DNA from 4 places in the Mesorhizobium sp. B3-1-7 genome. Region 3 is predicted to be linked to each of the others. Evidence: predicted binding sites of a transcription regulator. Region 3 holds the regulator's gene; each other region holds the start of a gene.
What was found. Region 3 encodes LexA, which represses DNA repair genes until DNA is damaged. Its sites were predicted from a motif close to TGTTCNNNNTGTGTTCNG; they were not measured.
Positions count from the first base shown of each region.

Region 1: FJ417_RS07450 (helicase-related protein) is a predicted target of LexA. The motif match lies at 5,167-5,184, and genes of this name have one in related genera.
Region 2: FJ417_RS27915 (nucleoid-associated protein) is a predicted target of LexA. The motif match lies at 1,562-1,579, and genes of this name have one in related genera.
Region 4: dinB (DNA polymerase IV) is a predicted target of LexA. The motif match lies at 3,406-3,423, and genes of this name have one in related genera.

Region 1 covers NZ_VFTL01000006.1:198,156-205,404, forward strand. Annotated here, with positions in the region: gene FJ417_RS07435 (CarD family transcriptional regulator) at 1-77, opposite strand, end outside; gene fdxA (ferredoxin FdxA) at 450-788, opposite strand; gene FJ417_RS07445 (RNA-binding S4 domain-containing protein) at 940-1,326, opposite strand; gene FJ417_RS07450 (helicase-related protein) at 1,478-5,002, opposite strand; gene phbB (acetoacetyl-CoA reductase) at 5,716-6,441, opposite strand; gene FJ417_RS07460 (acetyl-CoA C-acetyltransferase) at 6,567-7,249, opposite strand, start outside.
Region 2 covers NZ_VFTL01000042.1:5,976-13,224, forward strand. Annotated here, with positions in the region: gene FJ417_RS27910 (hypothetical protein) at 1-404, opposite strand, end outside; gene FJ417_RS27915 (nucleoid-associated protein) at 424-1,422, opposite strand; gene FJ417_RS27920 (MoaD/ThiS family protein) at 1,663-1,908, opposite strand; gene FJ417_RS27925 (xanthine dehydrogenase family protein molybdopterin-binding subunit) at 1,957-4,221, opposite strand; gene FJ417_RS27930 ((2Fe-2S)-binding protein) at 4,224-4,700, opposite strand; gene FJ417_RS27935 (xanthine dehydrogenase family protein subunit M) at 4,700-5,560, opposite strand; gene FJ417_RS27940 (DUF1629 domain-containing protein) at 5,853-6,389, opposite strand; gene FJ417_RS27945 (GlxA family transcriptional regulator) at 6,607-7,249, shown strand, end outside.
Region 3 covers NZ_VFTL01000005.1:80,743-87,991, forward strand. Annotated here, with positions in the region: gene kynU (kynureninase) at 1-674, opposite strand, end outside; gene lexA (transcriptional repressor LexA) at 1,124-1,858, shown strand; gene FJ417_RS05725 (ComEC/Rec2 family competence protein) at 1,899-4,355, opposite strand; gene gltX (glutamate--tRNA ligase) at 4,459-5,883, shown strand; gene gltA (citrate synthase) at 6,063-7,249, shown strand, end outside.
Region 4 covers NZ_VFTL01000042.1:51,078-58,326, forward strand. Annotated here, with positions in the region: gene FJ417_RS28135 (ATP-binding cassette domain-containing protein) at 1-435, shown strand, start outside; gene FJ417_RS28140 (SDR family oxidoreductase) at 446-1,201, shown strand; gene FJ417_RS28145 (aldose 1-epimerase) at 1,210-2,100, shown strand; gene dinB (DNA polymerase IV) at 2,072-3,331, opposite strand; gene FJ417_RS28155 (cupin domain-containing protein) at 3,607-3,987, opposite strand; gene FJ417_RS28160 (hypothetical protein) at 4,262-4,609, shown strand; gene FJ417_RS28165 (hypothetical protein) at 4,639-4,875, shown strand; gene FJ417_RS28170 (TadE/TadG family type IV pilus assembly protein) at 4,957-6,174, opposite strand; gene FJ417_RS28175 (pilus assembly protein TadG-related protein) at 6,455-7,249, shown strand, end outside.

The DNA of each region.
Region 1 (7,249 bases), on a different contig from region 3:
GGATAGACGATGAACTCGCCAGTCTTGAACCCGTGGCGGGCCGCGTTGGACTTCTTCTGCGGGGTGATCGTTGCCATTACGCCCTGAACTCCTTAGTTGTGCAGCCGGCATCATGCCGGCTCGAACCGATGGGGTCGGCGATAGCCGACCATTAGCCGCGCAACAGGATGAACCCACCGGAAAAGCAGGGACCGGCATACCGCACGAATGCGGCCGCCTGCCCCAGATCGCTCTGGTCCGGATCTAAAAGCTCACCTTTCAGTGATTTGGGGCGTTAGCGCCATAAATCGACGTTGTGTCACCGGCATGTTTCGTTGATGTAACACAAAAAGTCGGAAGAATCAAGGTTTTGCTGCGTTCGCTAACGCCAAACGGGGTCGCTGCCTGTCAAGACAGCAACCGTATCGGTCGCGTTACGTCGCGTCATGCCGGCGTCGCCGGCGCCAGCATCAATCGCCTTCACCGGGCTCCGGCGAGAAATATTTCTCGAACTTCCCGGCCTCGCCATCGAAGGTTTTGGCGTCCGCGGGCGGCTCTTTCTTGGCGGTGATATTGGGCCACTTCTCGGCGTATTCGGAATTGACCTGCAACCATTTGTCGAGACCGCCCTCGGTGTCCGGCTTGATCGCGTCGGCAGGACATTCTGGCTCGCACACGCCGCAGTCGATGCACTCGTCGGGATGGATGACGAGCATGTTCTCGCCCTCGTAGAAACAGTCGACCGGACAGACCTCGATGCAGTCCATGTATTTGCATTTGATGCAATTGTCGGTCACGACATAGGTCATTGCAGGCTCCGGAACGTCCCGATTTGCTCGGCTTTTTCAGGTTGAGGTAACGCCTTTGCCGGCTGCTTGCAAGGGCAGCGCATTCGGGCACTGCCGGCCCCGGGGAATAGAATTCCAGCGGTCTCGCCGCTGGCGGTCCGGCTGGCCCAATTCAATCTTCGCCGAGCAGGCGGTCGGTCTGCCGCCGTTCGCGTTTGGTCGGGCGCCCGCTGCCGGCCTCGCGCAGACCTGGAATGGCATCCGGAACCGCCTCGCCCTTGGGTGTCGGCGCCGGCGACCTATCCTCGTAAAGCAGCCGCGCCTCGTCGGCCGGACCGCGTCGCGTGCCGCAATTCAGCACCTTCCAGACCAGGATACGGCCCTCGAGCGTGATGGTGAGAACGTCGCCGGGCTTGACCAGATCGGAGGCCTGCGCTGCTTTGTCGCGATTGATGCGGACGCGCCCGGCGACGACGACTTTCGCCGCCAGGGACCGCGATTTCACCGCGCGCGAAAAGAACAGCCATTTGTCGATGCGCTGGCGGCCCTCTCCAACCATCGGGGCTAGCTTTGTTGGAGCGTGATCTTATCCGAAAACCGGTTCCCACTTTTCGCTGGCGCGGTCCTTCGGTTCGGGATCATGCTGGCTCTTTGATGGAGCATGATCTCGCCCGAAAACCGGGTCCCACTTTTCGGGATCATGCTCGAACCTATTTCTTCAGCTGGTCGCGCAAGGCGGCGAGCTTGGCGAAGGGCGAATCCGGATCGAAGCGCTGCGGGCGCTCCTCGCGCGGCTTGCCCTGGAAGGCCGGCTTGCCGCCCTGGGCGTTGCCCTTGCCGTCCTGCCTGTTGCCCTTCCATTCGGGCCGGCCCTCGCGGCGGCCCCCCTCGTGGCGATCTGGCCGCTCGCCTTGCGGTCTGCCTTCGCGCCGTTCGCCACCTTCGCGCCTGTCGCCGGTTTCCGGCCGTGGCTTGAACTTCGAGCGGTCGAAGCGCGGCTTGCCGGCGCCGTCGCGCTGCTCATGCGCCGGCCTGTCACCGGGCTGGCCGCCTCCGGCGCCTGCCTCGCGCGCGGGCTGGCCGCCACGCGGACGATTGTCGCGACGGTTGTCCTGGCGATGGCGCGGACGCTGATGATCGAAGCGCGCCTGGCGCCACAGAAGGACAGGCTTCGGCTCTTCAGCCTCGGCTTCCGTCGTCATTTCAGTCGATGCGGGGGTCTCGCTCTCGGCCGGGGTTTCGGTCTGCAAGGACTCGGCCTGAACCGAGGGCAAGCCTTCCTCCGTCACGGCCTCTCCGGCCGGCTCATCGCTTTGCGCTGCCGGTTCGCTTGCCGCCATGGTTTCCGTGGCCACGGTCTCCTGTCCAGCTGTGTCGTCGACAGGCTCCGCCGCGCTCTCGGCCGGGGTTTCGGTCTGCGAGGACTCGGCCTGAGCCAAGGGCACGCCTTCCTTCGTCACGGCCTCGCCGGCCGGCTCATCGCCTTGCGCCGCCGGTTCGCTTCCCGCCGCGGTTTCCGTGGCTTCCGCGGCCAGTGTCTCCTGTCCGCTTGTTTCGTCGACAGGCTCCGCCGCGCTCTCAGCCGGGGTCTCCGCGGCATGGGTTTCGGTGCTGTCCGTCTCCGGGCTCTCGCCGGACGTTGCCACGGTGGCGGCCTCGGGGGCGGGCGCCTCCGTCGCCTGCGCGGCGCGAGCGGCCTCTTCCGCGGCGAGCTTGGCCGCGGCCGCTTCACGGGCGGCGTCGTCCTGCGCGTCGAGCTTCGCTTTCACCTCGGCGGCCGGCTTCGCCTCGGAGCGATAGCCGAGACCCTTGAGGATCTCCTCCATGTCGTCGGCGGTGGCGCCGAGGATCGACATCATCGGCGGCGTCACCATGAAGGCGTGGCCGTCATAGGCGCCGTCCGGACGCTGGCCGAGGCCAGGCTTCCAGTTGGTCGCCGGGCGGATGAGGTCGGCGAGCCTTTCCAGGATGTCGACGCGCACGGCGCGGCGGCCGAGATTGCGGTAGCCGGCGAGCTTGTAGAAGGTCTTGTCGAAGGCCGGGTCAATGACCACGGAGGTGCGGCCGGAGGCCAGCGCATGCACCACGTCGCCGAAGCCCGGCTTGTCCTTGCCGTCATTCTTCAGCGCCCAGAGCAAGGTCACCAGGCCGGCCGGCGCCGGCTTGATCAGCGCCGGCACGAAGACATGGTAGGCGCCGAAGCGCACGCCGAGGCGGCGAAGTGCCGCGCGGCCTTCCTGGTCGAGAGACTTCATCTCCTCCGCGATGTCGCGGCGATTGATCAGGCCGAAATGCTCGACCAGCTGGAAGGCGATGCCGCGCGCGATGCCGGTGAGTTGGTCGGCATTCTTCAAGTCGACCAGCGGCTTCAAAAGCGACTCGATCTGGAAATTGACGAAACGCTCGGCGCGCGCCGCGACCTTGTCGCGGGCAGGCCCGGTCAGCTGCTCGTCGGCAAGCAGGATCAGGCGCGGCTTCAGCGCCTCGTCGCCGGCGACCAGCGTACCGATCGGCGCGCCGATCCAGCGCAGGACGCCGTCCGAGCCCAAAGCCAGGTCGCCATTGGCGCAAGCGGCAAAGCGTTCGGCGCGCGCCTCGAACTCGGCCGCGAGCGCCTTCTGGGCGGCGGTGCGCACCGCCTTGGCGTCCTCGCCGCCGGCGCTCTGGTCGGCGGTGAAGCGGAACCCCTGCAGCTCGCCGACATGATGGCCTTCGACGAGGACGGTTCCGGTAGGGCTGATTTCGGCTTCAGGCATGGTATTTTCTCTAAGGCGCCGCATGAGGACGGAAGTCCTGCGGTCTACGAAGCGTTTCGTCAACCGCTCATGCAGCGCATCCGACAATCTGTCTTCGATTTCGCGCGTCTTTTCCTGCCAGTGTAGCTGATCGGCCAGCCAGCCGGGGCGGTTGGAGACGAAAGTCCAGGTGCGGATCTGCGCGATCCGGTGCGAGAGCGTGTCGATATCGCCGTCCGTCGTGTCGGCGCGCCGCACCTGCTCGGCCATGTAATTCTCATCGACATGGCCGTGACGCGCAAGGTCCATGTAGATCGAGGCGACGAGGTCGGCATGATGGGCCGGCGCGATCTTGCGGTAGTCCGGCAGGGCGCAGGCTTCCCACAGCAGCGCCACGCGCTCCTTGCCGGTGGCCAAAGCGCGGATGTCGCCATCGCGCGACAGATGCTCCAGCGCCTGCGCGTCCACGGCCGGCAGCGCGCGGGTCAGCCCTTCGACCGGCGCATTGGCCTCGATCGAGCGTTTCAGCGCATCGAGGCTGGAAAAGTCGAAATCGGCGGTGCGCCACTGCAGCACCTTCACCGGATCGAAGTCGTGTCCCTCGATCTTGGCGACCAGATCCTCGTCGAACGGATCGACCTGGCCGGTGACGCCAAACGTGCCGTCGCGCAGGTGCCGGCCGGCACGACCGGCGATCTGGCCAAGCTCGGCGGCTGTCAGGTTGCGGTATTGGTAACCGTCGAATTTGCGGTTCTGGGCGAAGGCGACATGGTCGAGGTCGAGGTTCAGTCCCATGCCGATGGCGTCGGTGGCGATGAGATAGTCGACATCGCCGGATTGGAAGATCTCCACCTGCGCGTTGCGGGTACGCGGCGAGAGCGCGCCGAGGACGACGGCCGCGCCGCCCTGCTGGCGGCGGATCAGCTCGGCGATGGCGTAGACCTCGTCGGCGGAGAAGGCGACGATAGCGGTGCGCCGCGGCAGCCGGGTGAGCTTCTTCGAGCCGGCATAGGCAAGATGCGAAAGCCGCGGCCGCGTCACCACCGACACGCCCTTCAACAGGCGCTGCAGGATGCCGTGCATGGTGGCGGCGCCGAGAAGCAGCGTCTCCTGGCGGCCGCGCAGATGCAGGATGCGGTCGGTGAAGATATGGCCGCGTTCGAGATCGCCGGCGAGCTGCACCTCGTCGATGGCGACGAAGGCGGCGTCGGTTTCGCGCGGCATCGCCTCGACGGTGCAGACCGAATATTTCGCCCCGGCAGGCACGATCTTCTCCTCGCCGGTGATCAGCGCCACCTTGTGGGCGCCGACCTTCTCGCAGACCCGGGCATAGACTTCGCGGGCGAGCAGCCTGAGCGGCAGGCCGATGACGCCGGTCTCATGCGCGACCATGCGCTCGATGGCGAGATGGGTCTTGCCGGTGTTGGTGGGGCCCAACACGGCCGTCACGTCGCGGCCCGAAAGGATCAGCGGCTGGGAGTGTTTCGGCTGGATGTTCATCGGCTCGGAAATAAGGTTTCTGCCGCTTGTAGTCTGAAGCACGGCGGTGCCGCCGCGTGTGACAGGCGACACATAGGGACTTCGGGCGTGAAGCGAAAGCGGAATGTTCCTTTGGCGACAGGCAGAGCGGGCCGGGGTGGGCAAAATCGATCGTTGTTAACGGCTGGAACGAGTCTGGAACGAATCAGCGACGAATCGCTGACTCGCTCTGATTCAGGTTTTGTTCACGGCTATATGTGGTTTTTTTGACGGCGAGTCTCACCACATGCTGAATCGCTGAATTGGCCCGATTCCTGCGTGGCCCCGTCGGGCCGAGACCGCCGTTAACTTTTGCCGGGCAACGGTCGCGGTCGACTTGAGCCTTGTCCTCAAAGTTATGAAATTGTTGATTTTTCTTAATCGCTTTTAGCGAATTCGGTGACGTTTGCGCCGTCCGCCGTTAACTTTCCGGTCAAAGCCAGAACGAATCGGCGACGAATCAGCGATCCGGTTATTTTCCCGGTTTGTTCACCCCTAGATATGGTGTTATCCACAGCTTACCCACCGAGAATTCACAGCTTGTTGGCGGAGTTGCGCATAAAGGAGGCTGCTGCCGTTAACCTTTGCGTGCCGAATTGAGGCAAGGTGTCGCGCCGAGCTTGTCGACGGGGCAAAAAGGCGGCTCCGACGTCGGGGCCGCCTCGGCGCAAAAGGGTATCAGGCGAAGTTGGGTATCAGGCGAAGTATTGGCCGCCATTGGCGGTGATGGTCGAGCCGGTGATGAAGCCGGCCTCGTCGGACGCCAGGAAGACGACGCAGCGCGCGATCTCTTCCGGCTCGCCGAGGCGGCCAACCGGGATCTGCGGGATGATGCGCTCGTTGAGCACCTTTTCGTCGATCGCCTTGACCATTTCGGTCGCGATATAGCCGGGGCAGATGACGTTGACGGTGATGCCCGCGCGCGCGCCTTCTTGGGCAAGAGCCTTACTGAAGCCGATATCGCCGGCCTTGGCGGCCGAGTAGTTGACCTGGCCGGCCTGGCCCTTCTGGCCGTTGATGGAGGAAATGGTGATGACGCGACCGAACTTGCGGTCGCGCATGCCGCTCCACAGAGGATGCGTCATGTTGAAGACGCCGGAGAGGTTGGTGTCGATGACTTCCTTCCACTGCGCGGGCGTTATCTTGTGGAACATGGCGTCGCGGGTGATGCCGGCGTTGTTGACCAGCACCCCGACCGGGCCGAGATCGGCTTCGATCTGCTTGATGCCGGCGGCGCAGGCCTCGTAGTCGGCAACGGACCATTTGTAGACCGGGATGCCGGTCTCGGCCTTGAATTTCTGCGCCGCCTCGTCATTGCCGGCATAGTTGGCGGCGACCGAATAACCGGCGGTTTTCAAGGCGACCGATATCGCCGCGCCTATGCCGCGCGATCCGCCCGTGACGATTGCTACCTTGCTCATGTGGTCCTCCCTTTAAATTCGTCTGAGCGAATAGAGAGTAGCGAATAGCGAGTAGGGGTCCGATGTCCCGCCGCGCGACGCTTCTTCTTCCCTATTCGCTACTCCCTATTCGCTACTCGCTGAACTCACAGCGCTTCCACGCACATGGCCACGCCCATGCCGCCGCCGATGCAAAGCGTGGCGAGGCCCTTCTTGGCGCCGCGGCGGCGCATCTCGTGGACCAGCGTGTTGAAGACGCGGGCGCCCGAAGCGCCGATCGGATGGCCGATGGCGATGGCGCCGCCATTGACGTTGACGATCGAGGGATCCCAGCCCATGCCCTTGTTGACTGCGCAGGCCTGCGCCGCGAAGGCCTCGTTGGCCTCGACGAGATCGAGGTCCTTGACCGCCCAGCCGGCCTTCTCCAGCGCCCGCTTCGAGGCAGGGATCGGACCCGTGCCCATGATCGCCGGATCGACGCCGGCGGTCGCCCAGGAGGCGATGCGCACCAGCGGGGTGATGCCCCGCCTTGCAGCCTCGGCCTCGGTCATCAGCAGCGCGCCGGCGGCGCCGTCATTGATGCCGGAGGCGTTGGCGGCGGTGACCGTGCCGTCCTTGTCGAAAGCGGGCTTCAGCTTGGTCATGGCGTCGAGCGTCGCGCCGTGGCGGATGTACTCGTCCTGGTCGACTGTTGTGTCGCCCTTCTTGCCCTTGATGGTGAAGGCGACGATCTCATCCTTGAACCTGCCGGCCTTCTGCGCGGCCTCGGCCTTGTTCTGCGAGGCCAAGGCGAACTCGTCCTGCGTTTCGCGGGTGATCTGGAACTGGC
Region 2 (7,249 bases), on a different contig from region 3:
TCGACGTCCAGAAACAGAGCTGCGTTGGCGAGTAGCTTAATGAAATCCAGCATCGATCGGTAGTTGGCTACTCGCGGGGAAGGCGGAGCCATATCCTTGTAGGATTCGTCCTCTTTGATGAAGTATGCGTTCGGCTCTCTAATCCTTGCATCCGGCGCAGAAAGAAAGGTGTCCCAGTCATCAGCCAGTACGCCTAGCGATAGCCGTGGCGATCCTACTCGACATTGAATGGTGTCCCCGACCTTAACCTTTGCAAGGTCAACCAGCGCTGCGAGGTTCGCATCGGCTTCTGCTCTGTCGGATACTTCGACCAGTTGGAATGTATCTAAGATACCGTCGTTAGCTATTCTAACACGTGCGCTCTCGCCGCCGAGCCACGTCGTCTCTCGGTAAATATCGAGCAAATCATTCCATGTGAGAGCTCTAGTCACCGGCCAACTCTTCGGTCAGTTCTCGTTTGAAGTCGTCCGGTACATCGAGCAGCGTAATTGCATTGTCCTTTGGGTTGTACCGAACCTTGCCCGAGTGCAATGCTCGACGATCGAACTCAACCGACCAATTGGGCGTCTTTTTCTTGAAATTCACCAAGCCTTTCAGGGCACGCCGGTCCGCAACAAATCCATCATTCACCTTCCGATCGGAAAGAACCTCCGTCAAGGTTTCGGGGTCTTCGGGATAAAGCTCATTTGCAAGAGTCGTGAATTCGATAGGTTTGCCGGCGCGGGCATCGCGGTCGCAGATATCTAAGGCACGCTCCATAAAATCGTCCCTTCGACTCAAGTCAAAATTCTGCTTATCAGCAAATGCCTTCAACGCCTCTACGAGCGAAGTTGTCTCAACGCGGTTTGAGATCGTCGTATCGCACCCCAGGAATTCCTTGAAGTATTCAGAAACGGAGCCCTTTCCTTTGAGAAATCCAATGTATCGTTCCTCAGCACTTGCCCAGCCCGACAGGTTCACTCGCCCCGCAAAACGAAAGCCTTCAATGTCAAGATGCGTTACGTCCTCCAGATTGTCACCTTGCGTTAACGCGGCGCTCAGTTTGTCGGTTACGATCGCAACAAGAAAATATTGTGATCCCTCTCGCTCAAAATGCGCGAAAAATACATGACCACCCGTAGATGCTGACTTCGCTTGCGCTTGCTTCTGCAGCGTCGCCATAAGAGCTAAAGTGACCTCTCCAAAGGTCAATTTTCCATCGAGGTAATTCTGCAGGTTCGCCGAGGTAGGATAGTTGATTGAATCCGTCGAAAATTTGCCGTGGGCTTTCGACGGGCGGCGTCCATATAATTTTTGCAATTCATCAACGAGGCGTTTGGCTGTTCGTGATACTGGGATCGCGCCATTGCCGGGTATAACTTGGTAAACATCGCTAACTCGTTGAAGATGATGTATTGCAACATGGAAAACTGTGTCTACCATTTGAGCCTCCCGCCAAACTACTCGCAAACCCTCGTCGAAATTCTCGCAACTTTCCAGTCGTAATTCACCAAAAAAGCTGCGAGACGCTCTGTTCGCGATACGGCGGGCGCCAAAAATATGCCTACCACTATATCATCTATGGAACAAAAAGGGAACAAAAATCTTTCTGACGTAGCAACGAAGCGACAAAGGCTAGCTGCTAGTGCCGCAAGGCGCGAAGAGTTGCTGGAGCGCCCCCACTCATCCCCCCGCCAGCCTCGGCAGCAGAAAAATCTCTGCCCCCTCCGGCAGCTCCTTCCCCCACGTATCCCGATAAATCACCCCGTCGATCGCCACTGCGATCCCGCGGTCGATCCACGGCTCTATCCCGGGATACTGTTCCGCCAGCTTGCGGAACAGCTCCCTGATGTCCTTGGCCTCGATGTCGTGCTTGGCCTTGCCGCCGGCGACGGCGCTGAGCGAGCCCCAGAGCGTGACGGCGACCATTAGGTCCTCATCGGGTGGGAGCCGAAAACCGCTTCGCGCTTTTCGGCATCAGCCTTCCCGCTCCGCCTCCAGCGCCGCGAGGATGCGCGGCGGCGACATCGGGATGTGGGTCATGCGCACGCCCACCGCGTTCGACACCGCGTTGGCGATCGCCGCCAGCGGCGGCACGATCGAGGTTTCGCCCACGCCGCGCACGCCATAGGGGTGGTTGGGGTTGGGGATTTCCAGGATCTGCGTGTCGATCATCGGCAGGTCGGAACAGACCGGGATGCGGTAGTCGAGGAAGCCGGCATTCTGCAGCCGCCCGTCCTTGCCGTAGATATACTCCTCGTTGAGCGCCCAGCCGATGCCTTGCGCGGCACCCCCCTGGTACTGGCCCTCGACATAGGTCGGGTGCACCGCCTTGCCGGCATCCTGCACCACCGTGTAGCGGATCACCCGGGCAGCACCCGTCTCGGGGTCTACCTCGATGTCGCAGATATGGGTGGCGAAGGAGACGCCGGCGCCGTCGGCGACGAGCTCGCTATGGCCGGCGATCGGGCCGCCGGTCGTGCCCGACTTGGCCGCGATGTCCTTCAGCGACAGCGGCGACAAATTGCCGTATTTCTCGCCCTTGGCGATGGCATGGCCCTTTTCCCAGACTACGTCGTCGACCGGGATATCCCACATCTGCGCGGCGCGATCGCGCAGAATCTTGATCGCGTTGCGGGCGGCCGAGATCGTCGCCATCGAGGAGGAGAAGGTGCCGCGGCTGCCGTCGGTCATGTCGTTGTAGCCCAGCGATGACGTGTCGGCGACGATCGCCTTGACGTTGGAGTAGTCGATGCCGAGCTCTTCCGCCGCCACCAGCGACAGCGAGGCGCGGGAACCGCCGACATCCACCGTGCCCACGGCCAGCGACACCGAGCCGTCCATGCCGATGTTCAAGTCCGTGCAGGTCTGGCCGCCGAAATTGAACCAGAAGCCGCAGGCCATGCCGCGCCCCTGGTTGGCTTTCAGCGGCGCCTTCATGTGCGGATGCTTCTTCACCGCCTCCAGCGTCGGCCCGATGCCGATCGGCCCGTAGACCGGGCCGTAGGAGGCGCGGGTGCCTTCCTGCGCGGCGTTCTTGATGCGGAAGTCCACCGCGTCCATGCCGATCTCGCGGGCAAGCTCGTCGATCGAGCTTTCCACCGCGAAGGCCGCCATCGGCGCGGACGGCGCGCGATAGGCCGCCGTCTTCGGCCTGTTGACCAGCACCTCGAAGCCGACGGTCTTGACGTTTTCGAGCTTGTAGCAGGCGAACGCCGTCATCGCGCCGATCTCGGCCCAGGAGCCGGCATAGGGGCCGCAGCTATAGCGTAGCGTCGCTTCCGCGGCGGTGATGGTGCCGTCCTTCTTCGCGCCGATCCTGACGTCGATCGAGGTGGCGCTGGTCGGGCCCGAGGCGCGAAACACCTCGTCGCGGGTCATCACCAGTTTTACCGGACGGCCGGCCTTGCGCGACAGCGCAAGCGCCACCGGCTCGGCCCAGACATGGGTCTTGCCGCCAAAACCGCCGCCGATCTCCGACGAGGTGACGCGCAGCTTCGAGGCCTCCAGCCCAAGCAACTGGGCGCAATGCTGGCGGTAGACGAAATGGCCCTGCGTGCAGACCCACAGGTCGGCCGTGCCGTCCGGGTTGACGCTCGCCACGCAGGCATGCGGCTCGATGTAGCCCTGGTGCGTCTGCTCGGTCTTGAAGGAGCGCTCGATGATGAAATCGGCCTCGGCAAAACCCTTGTGCACATCGCCATGGCCGAACTGCGTGCGCTTGGTGACGTTGGAGGGTTTTGCCGGCTTTTCCTCCAGCCCCTCGGTGAAGACCTGGTCGTTGATCAGCGGCGCGTGGTGCTGCGCGGCCTCGTCGACGTCGGTCACATGCGGCAGCACCTCATAATCGACCTCGATCAGCTTCAGCGCCTGGCGGGCGATGCGGGCGTCGATCGCCGCCACCGCGGCCACCGCATGGCCGTCATAGAGCGCCTTCTTGCGCGCCATCGAATTGTCGAGGATGTCATACATGGCGGCATCGCCATCGGTGAGGTCGGGCAGGTCCTTCGCCGTGATCACCGCCTTCACGCCGGCGAGCTTTTCCGCCTTCGAGGTGTCGATCTTCTTGATGATGGCGTGCGCGTGCGGGCTGCGCAACACGCGGCCCACCAACTGGCCGGCCATGTTGAAGTCGGCGCCGTAGCGGGCGCGTCCGGTCACCTTGTCGATGCCGTCGGGGCGGATCGGCCGCGTGCCGACCGAGGAGAAGTTGCGTCCGGAGTAGCGCGGATCGAAGTTCATGATCAGGCTCCCTTCATCACGTTGGCCGCGTCCTGGACGGCGCGCACGATCTTGTCATAGCCGGTGCAGCGGCAGAGATTGCCGGCGAGGCCAAAGCGGATTTCCTCCTCGGTGGGCGAGGGGTTGTTCTCCAGCAGATCCTTGGCCGCAATCAGGAAACCTGGCGTGCAGATGCCGCATTGCAAGGCCGCGTGCTCCAGGAATTTCTGCTGCAGCGGGTGCAACTGGTCGCCATGCGCCATGCCTTCGATGGTCTCGACCCTGCGGCCCTCGGCTTCCGCGCCCAGCACCAGGCAGGAGCAGACCAGGCGGCCATCGACGATGACGCTGCAGGCGCCGCAGTCGCCGGTGCCGCAGCCTTCCTTGGCGCCGGTCAGCCCCAGCCGGTCGCGCAGCACGTCCAGCAGCGTCTCGTCGGGCTGGCACAGATATTCGACGGCGTCGCCGTTGATCGTGGTTGATACAGCTACACCGGCCATTATTTGCCTCCCGCACGCTTGTAGGCGATTGCCGCGGCACGCTGCGCCAGCACGCCCGCGACTTTCCGTCTGAATTCGATGGTGCCGCGCTTGTCGTCGATGGGGCGGCAGGCGCCGGAACAGATCTTCGCCAGCCGCTCCAGCGTGGCTTCGTCGAGCTTCGAGCCGATTAGCACCTGGCCTGCTTCCTCGACCAGAAGCACCGTGGGGGCGGCGGCGCCCAGCGCCACGCGGGCGGTCTTGATCGCGCCGTGATCGTCCAGCGTCAGGTTGACGCCGGCGCTCACCACCGCGATGTCCATCTCGGTGCGCGGAATGAAGCGCAGATAGGCGTCGCCCGCATGGTCAGGCCGCTTCTCCAGCAGGATCGCCTCGATGATCTCGCCCTTGGCGAGAGACGTTCGGCCCGGTCCGGTCGGCACGCTCTCCACCGCAATGGTGCGCTTGCCCGAAGGCCCGGCGACGACCGCTTGTGCCGCGGCCGCGACCAGCGCCGGCACGCTGTCGGCGGCGGGCGAGGCATTGCACAGATTGCCGGTGATGGTGCAGCGTCCCTGCACCTGCTTGGAGCCGATCAGATTGGCCGCCTCGACCACGCCCGGCCATGCCTTGCGCAGCGCCTTGTTCTCGCCCAGCACCGCGCAGGGCACCGCGGCGCCGATCCGAAAACCGTCAGCCGTTTCGGTGACGTCGGCCAGGCCACCGATCGCCTTGATGTCGACGATCAGTTCGGGCTCGATGAAGCCGCCCTTCATCCTCACCAAAAGGTCGCTGCCCCCGGCCAGGATCGCGGCCGGTCCTACCGCCTTTGCGAGTTCGCCAACGGCATCTTCGATTGAAAGCGGACGTATGTAACGCATCGTCTCCCCTTGGTCGTCGCTATGTCAGCGACCGTTATAATGCGTCTGGTTATAATGGCCATCCCGTTCGTGCATGTCCGGGTTGGGCCAGAGCGATGCTCCAGATGCGCCCAGCGGGCGGGCCAGGGGCGGCGGCACAGCGGATGCGGCAAATCGCCTAGGGGGTTCCCCCCACTCCGTCTCGGCGCTGCGAAGCAGCGACGGAGCGGGGGAACCACCCATGCGATTGCCCAGGTGCGGGCAGGCGGATGGGGGACGACGCCACCTCAATGATTGGAATAACTGTTATTCGTCAAGCGATTGCCGTTCCCGATGTCCATAGCGGCTCGAACGACACGTTGTGCAACCCGGCCTTGCGGACCCGTTCGACGAACACCTCATTGACGAAGACCGGGGAGGCCCGCATCGGCAGCTTGAACACTTCCGCCGTCCCGATCTTTTCCGCGTCGAAGGCGTAGCGCTCAATCGCCAATATGTCGCCGTCCTCGAAGCGGACGATCTGCGAGCGCGCCTCGTCCAGCGCGTCGATCACATTGGTGACGTTGAGCAGCCAGACCTTCTCGCCGCGCAGCGCGACGAGCTCGCCATAGGGCCGCAGCGCCGCCGCCAGCGCGTCGACGGCCGGCTGGCGCAAAAGCGGCGCGTGCTCGCCGAGCCAGGGAAAATCGGAATAGAGCCGCTCGCCTTCCTCGACGCGCCGCATCAACGGCGGCTGCCAGCCCTCGAGCGAGCGCCCGTCGAGGCCGAAGAACTCCTCGTGGGTCTCGTCATCGACCGGCAGCACCCATTCCTGCCCTTCCGACACAGCGAACTGATGGATGGTCGTCATCGCCCGATGGCTCCGCGGCTTTCGATGAAGGTCCGGCGATGACGGCGCCGTGCCGGATTGCGACGCCCGGCGGTCGCCGAGAGCGCGCGCGAGGAATCATGCAACGGTCCAAACCGCTATTCAAGGCCACGCGCTATCCAGTCCGCTCGCCGGTTGATAAACGTCGCGGCTGGCGGTCAAGGATGGCGCCTGGCTCGAATGAGAGGTCGGCTCGCGAATGGCCAAGAAGTTCGCATTTCTCCTGGTGCGCGATTTCACCTTGTCGCCGCTGTCGCTGTTCATCGATACGCTGAGGCTGGCCGGCGACGAGGGCGACCGCAGCCGCAGGATCGAGTTCGACTGGGAGATCGTCGGCGAGCGCGGCCTGCCGATCCGCGCCAGCTGCGGCGTCGAATTGCTGCCGACCAGGGCGATGGGCAATCCGGAGGATTTCGACAATGTCGTGGTGGTCGGCGGCCTGCTCGACACCAACCGCAAGCTGAGTTCGGAAAAGGAAGCGTTCCTGCTGCGCGCCGCCGCGAAAGGCGTGCCGCTCACCGCGCTCTGCACCGGCAGCTTCGTGCTGGCGCGCTATGGCCTGCTCGACGGCTACAGCGCCGCGGTCAGCTGGTTCCACATCAAGGATTTCCGCGCCGAGTTCCCCGATGTGAGCGCGCATGCCGACAGCCTCTATTCCGTCGACAGGGGCCGCGCCACCTGCGCCGGCGGCACGGGAGCGGCCGACCTCGCCGGCTATTTCGTCTCGCAATTCATCGGCCAGAAGGCGGCGGAGAAGGCGGCCAAGATCCTGGTGCTCGACCGCATCCGCTCCAGCCGCGACGTGCAGCCGGTCGGCGACCTTTTCCCCGCCGCCGCGAGCC
Region 3 (7,249 bases):
TAGGTGCAGCCGACGGCGAAATCGGCGCTTGCCCTGTCAAGTTCTACCGGCATGGCGCCCGCGCTGTGGCAGAGATCCCATACGATCAGCGCACCGGCGTCATGCGCCATGCGCGTAAGCGCCGCCATGTCGCGCAACTCGCCGGATTTGTAATTGACGTGGTTGACCAACACCACCGCCACGCGTTCGTCGATCAGTTCCTCGATGCTCGGCGCGTCCACGCCAGCCAGGCGCAGGACAGTGTTCTTTCCGGTCGAGGTCACCCCTTCGGCCATATAGATATCGGTCGGAAAACTGTCGCCCTCGGCAACGATCACGGTTCGGTCCGGCCGCATCGCCATCGCCGCGTGCAGCACTTTGTAGATGTTGATCGACGTGGTGTCGCAGACCACGGTCTGGCCCGGCGCCGCGCCGATCAGGCGTCCGAGCCGGTCGCCCAGCTCGACCGGCATGTCGAACCATCCATCCTTGTTCCAGGCACGAATGAGGTCATGCGCCCACTCCTCGGCAGCTGCCTTGCGCAACTCGTCGAATGCGGCGTGCGAGGCCGCTCCCAACGAATTCCCGTCGAGGTAGATCACCCCCTCCGGCAGGACAAAGCGATCGCGCAGGGCGCGCAGCGGATCCGCTGCATCCATCGCCTCGGTCTCGGCGAGATCAGGAATTCCCCCCATCATGCTGCCGCCTCCATTTCGGCATGGCGCCTCTCACGGCTGGCCAAGGACGGTTGTCTCACCACCGTCCGTGCCACGGCAAGAACCTTCTGCGCTATGTTAGCTGGTCCATAGACGGCGAAGACCATGGATCGGAATCATTGCCGAAGTTGGCATTTTGGGTCCGTTTCGTTCACGGTGAAGCACGTTCGCGCAAGAGCCGAAGCAATCCCGCCCGCGCCTTTGTGATGGTGTTGGACCGCGCTTCAGCTTAAGGAGGGCCGCATAATCGAGCGGAATCAATGACACCGCTGACCTGACTCGGCCAGGTATCCCTTGGATGCAACATTGTTTCCGAAGCCTCAACAAATTCACTAAACTTTAAACGGTTGCGGAACACAACTGGAACAGATAGTGTTTGTTCTGGGTTTGTTTTTCTGATTCCGGTTTCAGAACCCAAGGGGGCCGCCATGCTGACGCGCAAACAACATGAACTGCTGATGTTCATCCATGAACGCCTCAAGGAGAGCGGGATTCCGCCGTCTTTCGACGAGATGAAGGAAGCGCTCGATCTGGCCTCCAAATCGGGCATCCATCGGCTGATCACGGCGCTGGAAGAACGCGGCTTCATTCGCCGGCTGCCGAACCGGGCGCGCGCGCTTGAAGTGCTGCGGCTGCCCGACTCGATCGCGCCTGGCCTGAATGCCGCGAGAAAGTTTTCGCCGAGCGTCATCCAGGGCGGCCAGGGCAATCTTGGCCGCCAGGTCAAGCCGGCGGCGCCCTCTCGCACGCCGACACCCAGCAATGACGACGACGCTGTTTCGGCCGTGTCCATTCCGGTGATGGGCCGCATCGCCGCCGGCGTGCCGATAGACGCTATCCAGCACCAGACGCATTCGATCTCGGTGCCGCCGGACATGATCATGGGCGGCGAGCATTACGCGTTGGAGGTCAAGGGCGACTCGATGATCGAGGCCGGCATCTTCGACGGCGATACCGTCATCATCCGCAATGCCAACACGGCAAGCCCGGGTGAGATCGTGGTGGCGCTGGTCGACGATGAGGAGGCGACCCTGAAGCGTTTCCGCCGCAAGGGTGCCTCGATCGCGCTCGAAGCCGCCAACCCGGCGTATGAGACCCGTATCTTCGGACCGGACCGGGTCAAGGTTCAGGGTAAGCTCGTCGGACTCATCCGCCGTTACTGAGCAGAACCGCGCGGCGGTCTTCGCCGGAACTGCGTGCCACCTATTCTGTAGGCTGCGGCGCGACCGCCGGCTTTTCCGGTCGTTGATAGGGCGGCAGCCCCCTCGCCTCACGCGCGTATTTCCGCTGCTCGTGCCAGGGTCGGTACGGTTCTTCGACCGCGTAGCGAACGATTGGCCGCGCGGTTGCCGATTGCGGATCGAAGAAGATGGCGGCGCTGCCGTCGCGTGCCAGTTGCCGCTTGGTGACGACAAGCACGCGCGGATCGCGGCATGGGTTGTAGGCCGTGGCGTCGTCGATGACGATGAGGTCGGCGAAACCGCAAGCAGGCCGGGCGCTGGCGCGATTCTCGGTGAGCGCGACGATGGCGCCGGAAGGATGCCGGCCGATGCAGAGGTCGCCGATGCAGTAGAAGGGCGAGCCGGGCGGCAGGTCGACGGGATCGGCGATGTCGAGGGCGTCTTTAGCGAACGTCTCCGGCGGTACGATTTCCTCGGCTTTCAGCGCCCGTTTCCAGTTGTCCGTGGTGAACTCGTTGGAGCGCGTGCGGTTGATGGCAAGCTCGCCGCCGCCGATCGGCATCGCCACCAGATGCGCGTCCTCCGAGACAAGCACATCCGGGGCGCGGACATGCGGAATGGCCAGCAGCGCGGCGAGCGCGAAGGGTACGGCGGCAAGCCTCAGCCAGGTGGTGGCCATCGTCGCGATGACCAGCGCGACCGTCGCCAGCAGCACCGACTGGATCGAGATCAGCCCGACGGCGTCGACCGGTGAGCGCTCGGAGATCCACGCCGAAATGGCGATCATCGCCGTCAGGCCCTTGCCCATCACATAAAGGAATGGGCCGTCGAAGCCGAAGGGCATGGCCAGCGCGCTCAACACGGCAAACGGCATGACGATCAGTGAGACGATCGGCATGACCGCCAGATTGGCCAGCAGGCTGAGCGGCGACACCCGCTGGAAGTGCCAGATCGCAAACAACAATGTCGCGCTGCCCGCGATGAGCGATGTCACGGCGGCACCACCCACTCCGATCGCCAGTTTTCGCGATAGGAAGCCGAGGAACGAACGCTTTGCCGGCGGCGCGGTCGTTTTGCCGGCGCGATAGTCGGCAAAACCGGCATAGGCGCCGACCAGCGCGGCGGTGGCGGCGAAGGACATCTGGAAGCTTGGGCCGACCACTTCGTGCGGCGAGACAAGGATAACGGCGATGGCCGAGATCGCCAGGTTGCGCATGGTGAGCGCCGCGCGGTCGAAGAGCACGGCGGCAAGCATCACGGCCAGCATGATGAAACTCCGCTCGGCCGCCACCACGATGCCGGAGATCACGAGGTAGGCGGCGATCGAGAGCAGCGCGATTCCAGCGGCATATTTCTTCACCGGTCGGCGCGACGAGAAATCCGGAAACAGCGCGAAGGCGCCGCGCAAAAGGACCATGATCGTGCCGGCGACCAGCGCCATATGCAGGCCGGAGATCGAAATGATGTGGTAGATGCCGGTCCGTCGCATCGACTCGTTGATCGCCTCCGGAATGCCGGCACGAACGCCGACGATCAGTGCCGCTGCGATCTCGCCTTCGGATCCGCCGATGGCGCTCCTGATGTGATCGGCGATCCCTTCGCGCGCGTTTTCCACCGCCGATGCGATGCGGGCGCCAAAGGGCGCCTCCACCGGCGCAATCAGCTTTGGATCACCCAGGAAAAAGCCGCTGCCGCCAATGCCGGCAAAATAGCTGTCGAAGGAAAAGTCGTAGCTGTCCGGCCGAACCGGACCTGTCGGCGGCAGCAGCTTGGCATAGCCGGTCAGCATCGACCCGGCTGTCATGCCGGACGGGATCCTGCGGGCCGACAACCTGACGCGGTCCGGCGCGTAGCGCAGCTTCGGATGTTCCGTGGAAATCAGGTCGATGGTCAGCCGGACACGGCCATTGGCCATCGCCTCGGCGGTGACGAGGCGGCCCGTCAGCCGTGTCTGGATTTCCGAACCCAGCATCGGGGTTGCCATCCGCCAGGTCTCGACCTTGGCCGCGAGAAAGCCCAAGGCGCAGAAAAACGCCGCCATGAAGACAAGGTGCGTTCTGTGCCGGGAATGTGAGACCGCCGCGCAGACTGCCATCAGGGCCACTGCCGCAAGCGGCCTGTAGAGATCCGGCTCGACGCTCAGCGAGAAGTAATAGATGACGCCGGCGGCCAAAAACACCGGCACCAGCAGGAAGCCGATGCCGCGGTCGAGCTCGGTGGCGGCAGCGGTGCCGATGCTTCGGCGCAGTGCGGGAAGCGAGGCGCGGCCAAGCTGTTTGCGGATTCGGCCGACGCTCGCCGTTGGCGAGACCGGCTGTATTGCACCGTCACCGGGTGGCATAAACTCGGTAGGTGCCCGCGGCTCCGGAAGCGAAACCGGCGCTCCCTCTTCGGGCGCGGCATGGGCAAACATCAGGCGTTCGCTGACGCCAGCTGTCGTTCCCCCGCCCTCCTCCGCGCCCCGGCCATGTCCAGCCATCGGGTCTGCCCCTTGCGCCCCAGACCGCCTATGCTACATGAACGCCGGTCGCGTGGAAGTCCGCGCGAAACATGCATTTTTTCAGTGCTTCCTCGAGAGTTCCATGTCCGACAAGGTCGTCACCCGTTTTGCCCCCTCGCCCACAGGCTACCTGCATATTGGCGGGGCGCGTACGGCGCTGTTCAACTGGCTCTATGCCAGGCACACCGGCGGCACGATGCTGCTGCGCATCGAGGATACCGATCGCGAGCGCTCCACCGAAGCTGCCACCGCCGCCATTCTCGACGGGCTGACCTGGCTTGGCCTCTCCTGGGACGGCGAGGCCGTCTCGCAGTTCGAGCGCGCGCCGCGTCATCGCGAGGTGGCCGAGGAGCTCGTGCGCATGGGCAAGGCCTATTACGCCTATGAGACGCCGGCCGAGCTGGAGGCGATGCGCGAGGCGGCCCGCGCCAAGGGTCTGCCGCCGCGCTACAACGGCCAGTGGCGCGACCGCGGCCCCTCCGAGGCGCCGGCAGGCGTCAAGGGTGCGATCCGCATCAAGGCGCCGACCGAAGGCGTGACGATCGTCAACGACCGCGTGCAGGGCGAGGTGCGCTTCCCGAACAAGGATCTCGACGACTTCATCATCCTGCGTTCCGACGGCGTCCCGACCTACATGCATGCCGTCGTCGTCGACGATCACGACATGGGCGTCACCCACATCATCCGCGGCGACGATCACCTGACCAACGCCGCGCGCCAGACGGTGATCTACGACGCCATGGGCTGGGATGTGCCGTCGATGTCGCACATCCCGCTGATCCACGGCGCTGACGGCGCCAAGCTGTCGAAGCGGCACGGCGCGCTCGGCGTCGAAGCCTATCGCGCCATGGGTTATCTGCCCGAGGCTCTGCTGAACTATCTGGCCAGGCTCGGCTGGAGCCATGGCGACGACGAGGTGATGTCGGTCAAGGACATGGTCGCGTGGTTCGACATCGGCGACGTCAACAAGGGCGCGGCGCGCTTCGACTTCGCCAAGCTCGAGGCGCTGAACGGCGTCCATATGCGCAAGATGGATGACCAGGCGCTGTTCGACATCTTCGTCGCCACCTTGCCCTATCTCGAAGGCGGCCCGACGTTCGCGGCAAAGCTCGACGACAGGCGCAAGGCGCAACTGCTTGCCGCCATGCCCGGTCTCAAGGAGCGGGCCAAGACCCTGGTCGAGCTGGTCGACGGAGCGGCGTTTCTGTTCGCCGAGCGGCCGTTGCCGCTGGATGAGAAGGCGGCCGGCTTGCTCAACGCGGATGCGCGCGCGATTCTGCGCGGCGCGCATGGCGCATTGTCTGCCGTCGAGGGCGACTGGAGCGCCGCCTCGGCCGAGGCTTCGATCCGCGACTTTGCGCAGGCCGGTGGGCACAAGCTCGGCGCCGTGGCACAGCCGCTTCGGGCCGCGCTGACCGGCCGCAGCACCTCGCCCGGCGTGTTCGACGTGCTTGCCGTGTTGGGTCGCCAGGAAAGCCTGGCGAGGATTGGAGATCAAATCGATTAGCAGCGAACTGGCCCAAGAAGATTGGCATTGAAAGGTGTGTTTCGCAGTGCAACATTAGGCTTGGCCCAATCTGGCACGCACCTCCTAAAATGCGATGGCAAGTTCGCGCATTCCGGTGATTTCGACGTGTCGTTTGCAGGAATTGCCTTGCCGGCATGAGGAACATAAAGGAGTTTGCAATGAGCGAAGCTGCGACAAAACTGGAACCGAGCGGCAAGGCGCATGAGTCGACCGCCAGGCTCGAACTCGCCGGCAAGACCCATGAATTCAAGGTGCGAAGCGGGTCGACCGGGCCTGACGTGATCGATATCGGCGCGCTCTACAGCACGACCGGCGTCTTCACCTACGACCCCGGCTTCACCTCCACGGCAAGCTGCGAGTCGGCAATCACCTTCATCGACGGCGATGCCGGCATCCTGCTGCATCGCGGCTATCCGATCGACCAGCTTGCCGAACATGGCGACTTCCTCGAGGTCTGCTACCTCCTGCTCTACGGTGAACTCCCGACCAAGGCGCAGAAGGAGGATTTCGACTATCGCGTGACGCGCCACACGATGGTGCACGAGCAGATGTCGCGCTTTTTCACCGGCTTCCGCCGCGATGCGCATCCGATGGCCGTCATGTGCGGCGTGGTCGGCGCGCTATCGGCCTTCTATCACGACTCCACCGACATCTCGGATCCCTACCAGCGCATGGTCGCCTCGATGCGCCTGATCGCCAAGATGCCGACGATCGCGGCGATGGCCTACAAATACCACATCGGCCAGCCGTTCATTTACCCGAAGAACGAGCTGAACTTCGCCGCCAACTTCCTGCACATGTGCTTTGCCGTGCCGTGCGAGGAATACAAGATCAATCCGGTGCTGGCGCGCGCCATGGAGCGCATCTTCATCCTGCACGCCGACCACGAGCAGAACGCCTCGACCTCGACCGTCCGCCTCGCCGGCTCCTCGGGCGCCAACCCGTTCGCCTGCATCGCCGCCGGCATTGCCTGCCTGTGGGGTCCGGCGCATGGCGGGGCCAACGAAGCAGCGCTCAACATGCTGGGCGAGATCGGCCATGTCGACCACATCCCGGAATTCATCGCCCGCGCCAAGGACAAGAACGATCCGTTCCGGCTGATGGGCTTTGGCCACCGCGTCTACAAGAACTACGATCCGCGCGCCAAGATCATGCAGAAGACGGCGCATGAGGTGCTGGGCGAACTCGGCATCAAGGACGATCCGTTGCTCGACATCGCCATGGAGCTGGAAAAGATTGCGCTGACCGACGCCTACTTCATCGAAAAGAAGCTCTACCCGAATGTCGACTTCTACTCCGGCATCACGCTAAAGGCGTTGGGATTCCCCACCACCATGTTCACCGT
Region 4 (7,249 bases), on a different contig from region 3:
AACCTGTTCATCGGCCGCGAGCCGACCCGCTTCTCGATCCTCGGCGTCGGCATCCTCGACCAGAAGAAGATGGCAGAGGAAAGCATCCGCGCCATCGCCAATGTCGATCTGCATTTGCGCTCGCCCGAGGCGCTGGTCGGTGAGCTCTCCGGCGGCCAGCGCCAGGGCGTCGCCATCGCGCGCGCCATGCATTTCAAGTCGAAGGTGATGATCCTCGACGAGCCGACCAACCATCTCTCGGTCAAGGAGACAAACAAGGTGATCGGCTTCGTGCGCGGCCTGAAGGAGCAGGGGGTGACAGGCGTCTTCATCAGCCACAACATGCATCACGTCTTCGACTGCTGCGACCGCATCGTGGCTATGGCGCGCGGCGAGGTGGTGCTGGACAAGCGTATCGAGGATACCTCGATCGACGAAGTCCATTCCGTGCTGTGAGGAATAGGCGATGAAGGCGCTCGTTGGTCGTAAGGTGCTTCTGACGGGCGGGCTGGGCTCGCTCGGCCGGGCCCAGGCGGTGGCACTGGCGCGAGCCGGCGCGCGCGTGCTGTTGCTCGACCGCCCTGATGCCACGGGCGCGGGGGAGATAGTCGCCGGGTTGGCCGGCGAGGCCGCAGGCGACATTGCCTTCATAGGCTGCGATCTCAACCGGCTGGCCGAGGCGGAAGCGGCGGTTGCCGCGCTTGCGGCGAAGGAAGGCGGCATCGACATCCTGATCAACAACGCGGCGCTGATCATCAACCGGCCGTTCGAGGAATTCTCGCTCGCCGAGTATGAGGACCAGATCCGCGTCAACTCTTCGGCCGCCTTCGCGCTGGCGCGGGCCTGCGCTCCAGGCATGAAGGCCAAGGGTCACGGCAAGATCGTCAACTTCTGCTCGATCACGCTCAACGGCCGCTGGGACGGCTACGTGCCCTATGTCGCGTCGAAAGGCGCCATGCTCGGCCTCACCAAATCGCTGGCGCGCGAGCTTGGGCCGCATGGCATCAGGGTGAATGCCGTATCGCCGGGCGCGGTGGTCTCGGAGGCGGAAGAGCGCGTCTTCGGCGATCGGCTGAAGGAATACAATGACTGGATTCTCGCGAACCAGAGCCTGAAGAAGCGCATCGAGCCGGGCAACGTCGCCGATCTCGTGCTGTTCCTCGTCTCGCCTGCCTCCGACATGATCAGCGGCCAGAACATCGCCGTCGACGGCGGCTGGTGAGGGCTGGCATGGTTGAGCTTCGCGATGGCCGCGCGCGGCTCGTGCTCGCGCCCGACAAGGGTGGCGCGATCGCCCGTTATGATGCGCTTGTCGGCAGTGCGCGGGTTCCGCTTTTGCGGGCAGGGGACGGCGCCGGCGCGTCCGGTTGCCAACTCCTCGTGCCGTGGTCGAACCGCATCTCCGGCGGCGGCTTCACCTTCGACGGCCGCTTCCATGCCATCAGGCCGAATGTGCCCGGTGAAGCCTTTCCGATCCACGGCGACGGTTTCCAGAAGCCCTGGCGGCTTGCCCGCCATACCGACACCGAAGCCGAGCTGATGCTCGATGACGGCGCGATCGGTCCTTACCGCTACGCGGCCTCCGTTGTGTACTCGCTACACGACGGCGCTCTCGAGGCCCACCTTACGGTGGAGAACCGTGCCGGCATGCGCTTGCCCTATGGCCTCGGTTTCCATCCCTGGTTTCCGCGCGGCGCCAGGACCACGCTGAAGGCGAAGGCAGGGCGGGTTTGGCTGGAGGATGAGCGCCATTTGCCAACGGGCGTCGCGCCGCTTGCTGAGCATCCGTGGTGGGATTTCTCGCGGCTCTCGCTTTTGCCGGCGGGTTGGGTAAACAACGCCTTTGTCGGCTGGGATCGTCGCGCTACCATCGTCCAGCCGGCGCAGGGGATTGTGCTTGAGCTGGCAGCCTCGCCGGAGCTGGACGTGTTCATCCTCTATTCCCCGTCGCATGATGCCGGCTTCTTCTGCTTCGAGCCGGTGTCGCACCCGGTCGATGCGCATCATGGCCAGGGGCTGACGGTGCTCGATGATGGGGCGACGATGAGTGTGACGATGCGGCTGGATTGGGTGGAGCTGGGCGCAGGCCCCTTTACAACTCCTTCTCCGCCAGTTCCCTGAACCCGTCCGGCACCGAGCGCGCGCCTTCCAGCGCCACCGTGCCGTAGCCGACGGCCTCCTTGCCGAAGCGCTGCCGGATCTTGTCGATGGCGCGGTCTGCGCCGAAGCGCGCGAGACCTTTTCGGCTGCCGGGCTTGAGCTTCTCGTCCGCCAGGCCGAGCGGCAATTCGAGCTGCAGCTCGGTATGCTCCTCCAGATGCGAGACCGAGATGGCGAGCAGCGAGATGTCGCGCTCACCCGGATGGGCGGCCAGCACGCCGCGCACCAGCTCCTCGGCGATCTCGGCCAGCATCGCGGTCGCGTGGATCGGCTGCTCGAGCGTAATCGAGCGGCTCACCGCGCGCATGTCGGCGAAGCGCACGCGCACCGTGACCGTGCGCCCCGGCCGGTCCTTGGCGCGCAAGCGGCTGGCGACGCGGTCGGCCAGATGGAGCAGCGTCGGCACGAAGACGCGCGGCAGCGCCGGCTTCCTGCCCAGCGCCGATTGCGCGCCGGCCGAATGCGCGCGCCGATGCGTCTCGAGCTTGCGCGGGTCGCGGTTCCAGGCAAGCGCGGCAAGCTTCTGGCCGGCGGCATGGCCGATCAGCCGCTCCAGCGCCCCGCTATGCGTGCGCGCCAATTGCCCGATCGTCTCGACGCCGATTTCCGCGAGCCTGGCCTTGGTCGCGGGGCCGACGCCCCACATCAGCGTGACGGGCAAATCGTGCAGGAAGGCGAGCTCGGTGCCGGGCTCGACCACCACCAATCCGTCTGGCTTGGCGACCTGCGAGGCGATCTTGGCGAGATGTTTTGTCCGCGCCACGCCGATCGAGATCGGCAGGCCGAGCTCGGCCTTCACCCGCGCGCGGATTTTTCGCGCGATCTCTTGCGGAGGGCCAAACAGATGCGTGCAGCCGGCGACGTCGGCAAAGGCCTCGTCGATCGAGATGCGTTCGACCACCGGCGTGAAATCGTCGAGCACCTTGATCGCCGCATCGCCGAGACGCTGGTATTCGGAAAAATGGCCGCCGACGAAAATGAGCTGCGGGCAGAGCTCGCGCGCCTTGCGGCCGGACATGCCGCCGCGCACGCCGAAGACCTTGGCCTCATAGGAAGCCGCCAGCACCACGCCGCCGCCGACGGCGATCGGCTTGCCGCGCAATGACGGATCGAGCAACTGCTCGACGGAGGCGTAGAAGGCATCGAGATCGGCATGCAGGATGGTGGCGGCAGCGGCGTCCTTAGCGAGCATCCTGCGCTCCCGTCTGCAGTGCCCGCTTTGCCGCGGTGCAGTATTAGATTTCTCTGTTGGAAAAGGCTGATTTAGGGAACATAAAGAGAACAAAAGCAGTCTAGTGTCAAGGCCCCTATGAGCCTGCTTTCTGTGTCTTCATACAAATGAATGAGCCTGCCTCATTCATTCGAATGAGGCGGCGATCGCACCTGCGAACGGGATCAAGGTGACGTCGCCTTGATCCCGCAGCTTGGCTGGTGCAGCTTCATAGCCGCCCATCGGCTGGATCCGGCCTATGCTGGTTTGGCGTATTGCTCGGCGCTCAGCACCTCGATGCACTGGAAGGGCTGATTGCCTTCCACCCAGGCGTCATGGCCCGGCGGGATGGTATAGGACGTGCCGGCCTCGAAGGTCTTTTGCGTGCCATCGGTCATGCGCACGGTGATCGATCCGGACACGACGTAGCCGACATGCGAGACCTGGCAGCTGTCGGTCTTGACCACCGGCTTGACGCATTCGGACCATTTCCAGCCCGGCTGCATGTTCATTCGCGCCAGGGAATAACCGGGCAGCCGGACGATTTCGACGCGCGTCTTGGCGGGCGCGCGGACCTCGTCGGGAGTGTTGTGCGATTTGGATTCGAGTTTTGTCACCTGCATTGCAGCTTCGGCCATGGCATCCTCCCTTGTAAAAGCGGAGCCCGACGTTGCGATCGTCGGCGACCGCTATCCCATTCATTCATACGCCTTATCATAAGGTATTGCTAATGTAATAAGGGCCGCGGCTGGCTAAAGGCCGCGCTTCGGGCAACGGTCCCGGGTCATGTTCGGACCGAAGTCTCACCCGCCGAACGCAGAGGCCCGAGGCGCCGATTTCCGGGAAACAACAACGGCCCCATTTCATTGGCTAGCAAGCCGCCGGACAAAGTCCCTTCATCGGCGGTTGACGATGGGTGCCCGCCATTCCTGCGATATGGCGGGCATTCCTTTCGCCCTGGAAACTCTCTTGGAGTTGCTGGCCGTGCAACCCGGCAACGTGATCGCGAACCTGTTTGCCGCGCTGCTTTTGGCGGGATTGATCGGCGGCGTCTTCCTCCTCTTCGGCAGGCCGCTCTGGCCACAACGCCATGCCCAGATGGTGGTCCTTCTTCCGATCGACACGATGGCCACCAGATCGGTGCGCAAGGCCTGTGCCGAGCCATGCCTACCTACTCGCTTCGATCTCAAGCTTGCGCCCGTCAGGCCATCCGCCGAACGCAGGCGAGGGAACCAGTCCGCGCCTCGTACCGTTGATTGAGCGAAGGGATGGCGCAGGCGGAGGCCGCCATGCATAATTTCGAACTCATCGATCTTTTGTGCGTCATCGACGCATGTGCGAGCGACCTGTCTGCCGGGCGCCTGGTGCCGATGTCGAAGGCCGTCGAGGAATTTCGCGTCCTGACCGGCGATTTCGTCTCGTCGGATGCGGATGCGGCCAACGCCTTGACGCAGGTCGCGCTCGAGCGCGGCTGCGCGGTGCTCTTCGACGAGCAGGCGGGCGCGGATATCATAGGCGAGTTGTGATCTTCCCTAGAAGCAATTCCAGGAAAGGCGCGAGCGGTTTTCCGTCCGGAATTGCGTTCAAAGGGATGACGAGATTGGCGTTCATTTCGCCAGGGTGATCATCCGTCCCGCATACATAGCGCGGTTCCCAAGCTCGGCCGTGCAATCCGATTTAACGGCGGAGCTCCCCGTCATTGCGACAGTGTCGCCGACCAGCCGCAGGCAACTGCCCTCGGCGTTCATGTCCGAATTTCCGGCATAGGTGATGGCAGCGTCCGGGGCGTAGATGAAACCGCTCACCACCGAGCCGGATCCGCCGTTCAGCGTCAGCGCCTGGGTGTTGCCGCGCGCCTGGTAGATTGTGATGCCGGCGTAGGGGCCGCTGGCCGGCGGCGACAGGTTCACCTGCTCGTTGGCGTTGATGATGAGCTGCGAGTTCTCCATCAGGAAGATCGTCACGCCCTGGCCGCTCAGGCTGCCGTTGCCGCCTGGCTTTATGGTGACGTTGCGCATGATGTAGGTGCCCGGATTGAGGGTAATATTTCCCGACAGCGTCTTGTCGCAGTAGGTACCCGGCGAAAGCGTTATTGTCTTGCCGTTCGGCACGGGCAGGCAGAGCGTGTAGGGAGGCGGAACGACGTCGGCCAGCGGATCGAACGAGGCATACTGGTTTTCCTGCGGCGCGCCGCAGGAAAGGGTGGCGCTGGGCGGCGTCAACCCTTGCGTGCCGCCGACTGTCGAGACGCAGCCAGCGCTGACGATCGCCGAGCCACCCCGGCTGACGGCGTCGGCGGCGTCCGAATTGGCCGCGATCACGCAACCGCTCATCGCCACATTGGTGGAGCCCTGCAGGCTGACCGCACCGTCGGCATTCTGATCGAGCGCGAGCACGCAGGCCTGCGCGCCGGGCTTGATCTTGACCGAGGCGGAGCGCGTCGCCGGCCAGGCCGGCATGCCGGGGACGAAGGCCGGTCGGCTTATGCTCGACGACACCGAAATGAAGTAGGCGCTCGGATCGCCGCTGGCCCCGGCCTGGAAGGCGGCGACGCTGCCCGCATATTCCTGCGCGTCGGCGGTGCTCATATTGGCCGCGAAGAAGGTCTGGCCGAGTTGCTGCACATCGCTCGCCGACATGCTCGCCTGGTATTTCGTACCGATTGCAAGGTCGGCCGCGTCAAGCGAATTCTGCAACTGCGCGGCGTCGTCGCTGGTGCCGATCAAGTTGATGGACCCTGCCAGGGCAAGCATCAGCGGCACCATGGCCACCGCGGTCGCGACCGCGAAGTTGCCGCGCCTCGAAGCCCAGAAACGTGCAAACATGGAAGTCCGCCCTCGTCGTATATGCGAAAGTGATAGGCACGCTGTCTCTACGGGCGATTTCCAAAAAAGATAAAATGCGGAAAGTGCTAAAATATATGGTTTTACTAATGGTTACATCTTAAGTCTGAGCGTTTCTGGGCCTTAAGTCTTAGTGTGCGCGGCGCAAGGCGGGGTGGCGGCCCGATGCAGTCCTAACAGCGCAAGTCGAGCGAAATAATTAGGCATTCGTTCATATGATAATGATGACGTAACGGCTGGGATAGCTTGGGTGCGCTCGGCCATGGCCTTTTCAGGTCGGTTCATCAGAAATCTTTTTTCTGGACTGGTCTCTCGACGCTTTTGCGAAGGCAAGGGCGGCAATGTCGCGACCATCTTCGCGCTGACCCTGCCGGTCGTCATCGGCGGCGCCGGGCTCGGCGTCGAGACCTCCTATTGGTACTATTCGAGCCTGAAGCTGCAGGCGATCGCCGACGCGGCCGCCTATGCCGGCGCGTTGGAAAAGATCGCGGGGTCCGACACCGCCACCATCACCGCCGCCGCCACGACATCGGCCGCCTCGAACGGGCTGGGCGGCGGCACCATCGTCGTCAACACCCCGCCGGCGTCCGGGCCGAACACGGCCAAGAAGGCGGTCGAGGTGATCCTCAACCAGAACCTCGACCGCATGTTCACCTCCATCTTCACGCAGACGAAGGTGCCGGAGCAGGCGAGGGCGGTGGCACTGATCACCGATGCCTCCAAAGCTTGCGACATAGCTCTCAGTCTCACGGCTTCGCAGGCGTTGCTCTTCTCCGGCAACACCAACGCGAAGAAAATCGGCTGCGTTGACATGGCGAATTCGAACGCCTCCGACGCAATCAAGATCCAGGGCTCGGCGGCTGTCCAGACCGACTGTCTGATCACCGTCGGCGGCATGGTGCTGAACAATCCGCCAACGATGGTTTGCAAGTCTCCGATCACCCAAGCCCTGCCAGCGGCCGACCCGTTCGCCAGCTTGCCGGCTCCCGCGACCTCAAACCCATGCCAGAAGATCAACGGCAACAAGACGACGCAAACGATCCAGCCCGGGACCTAC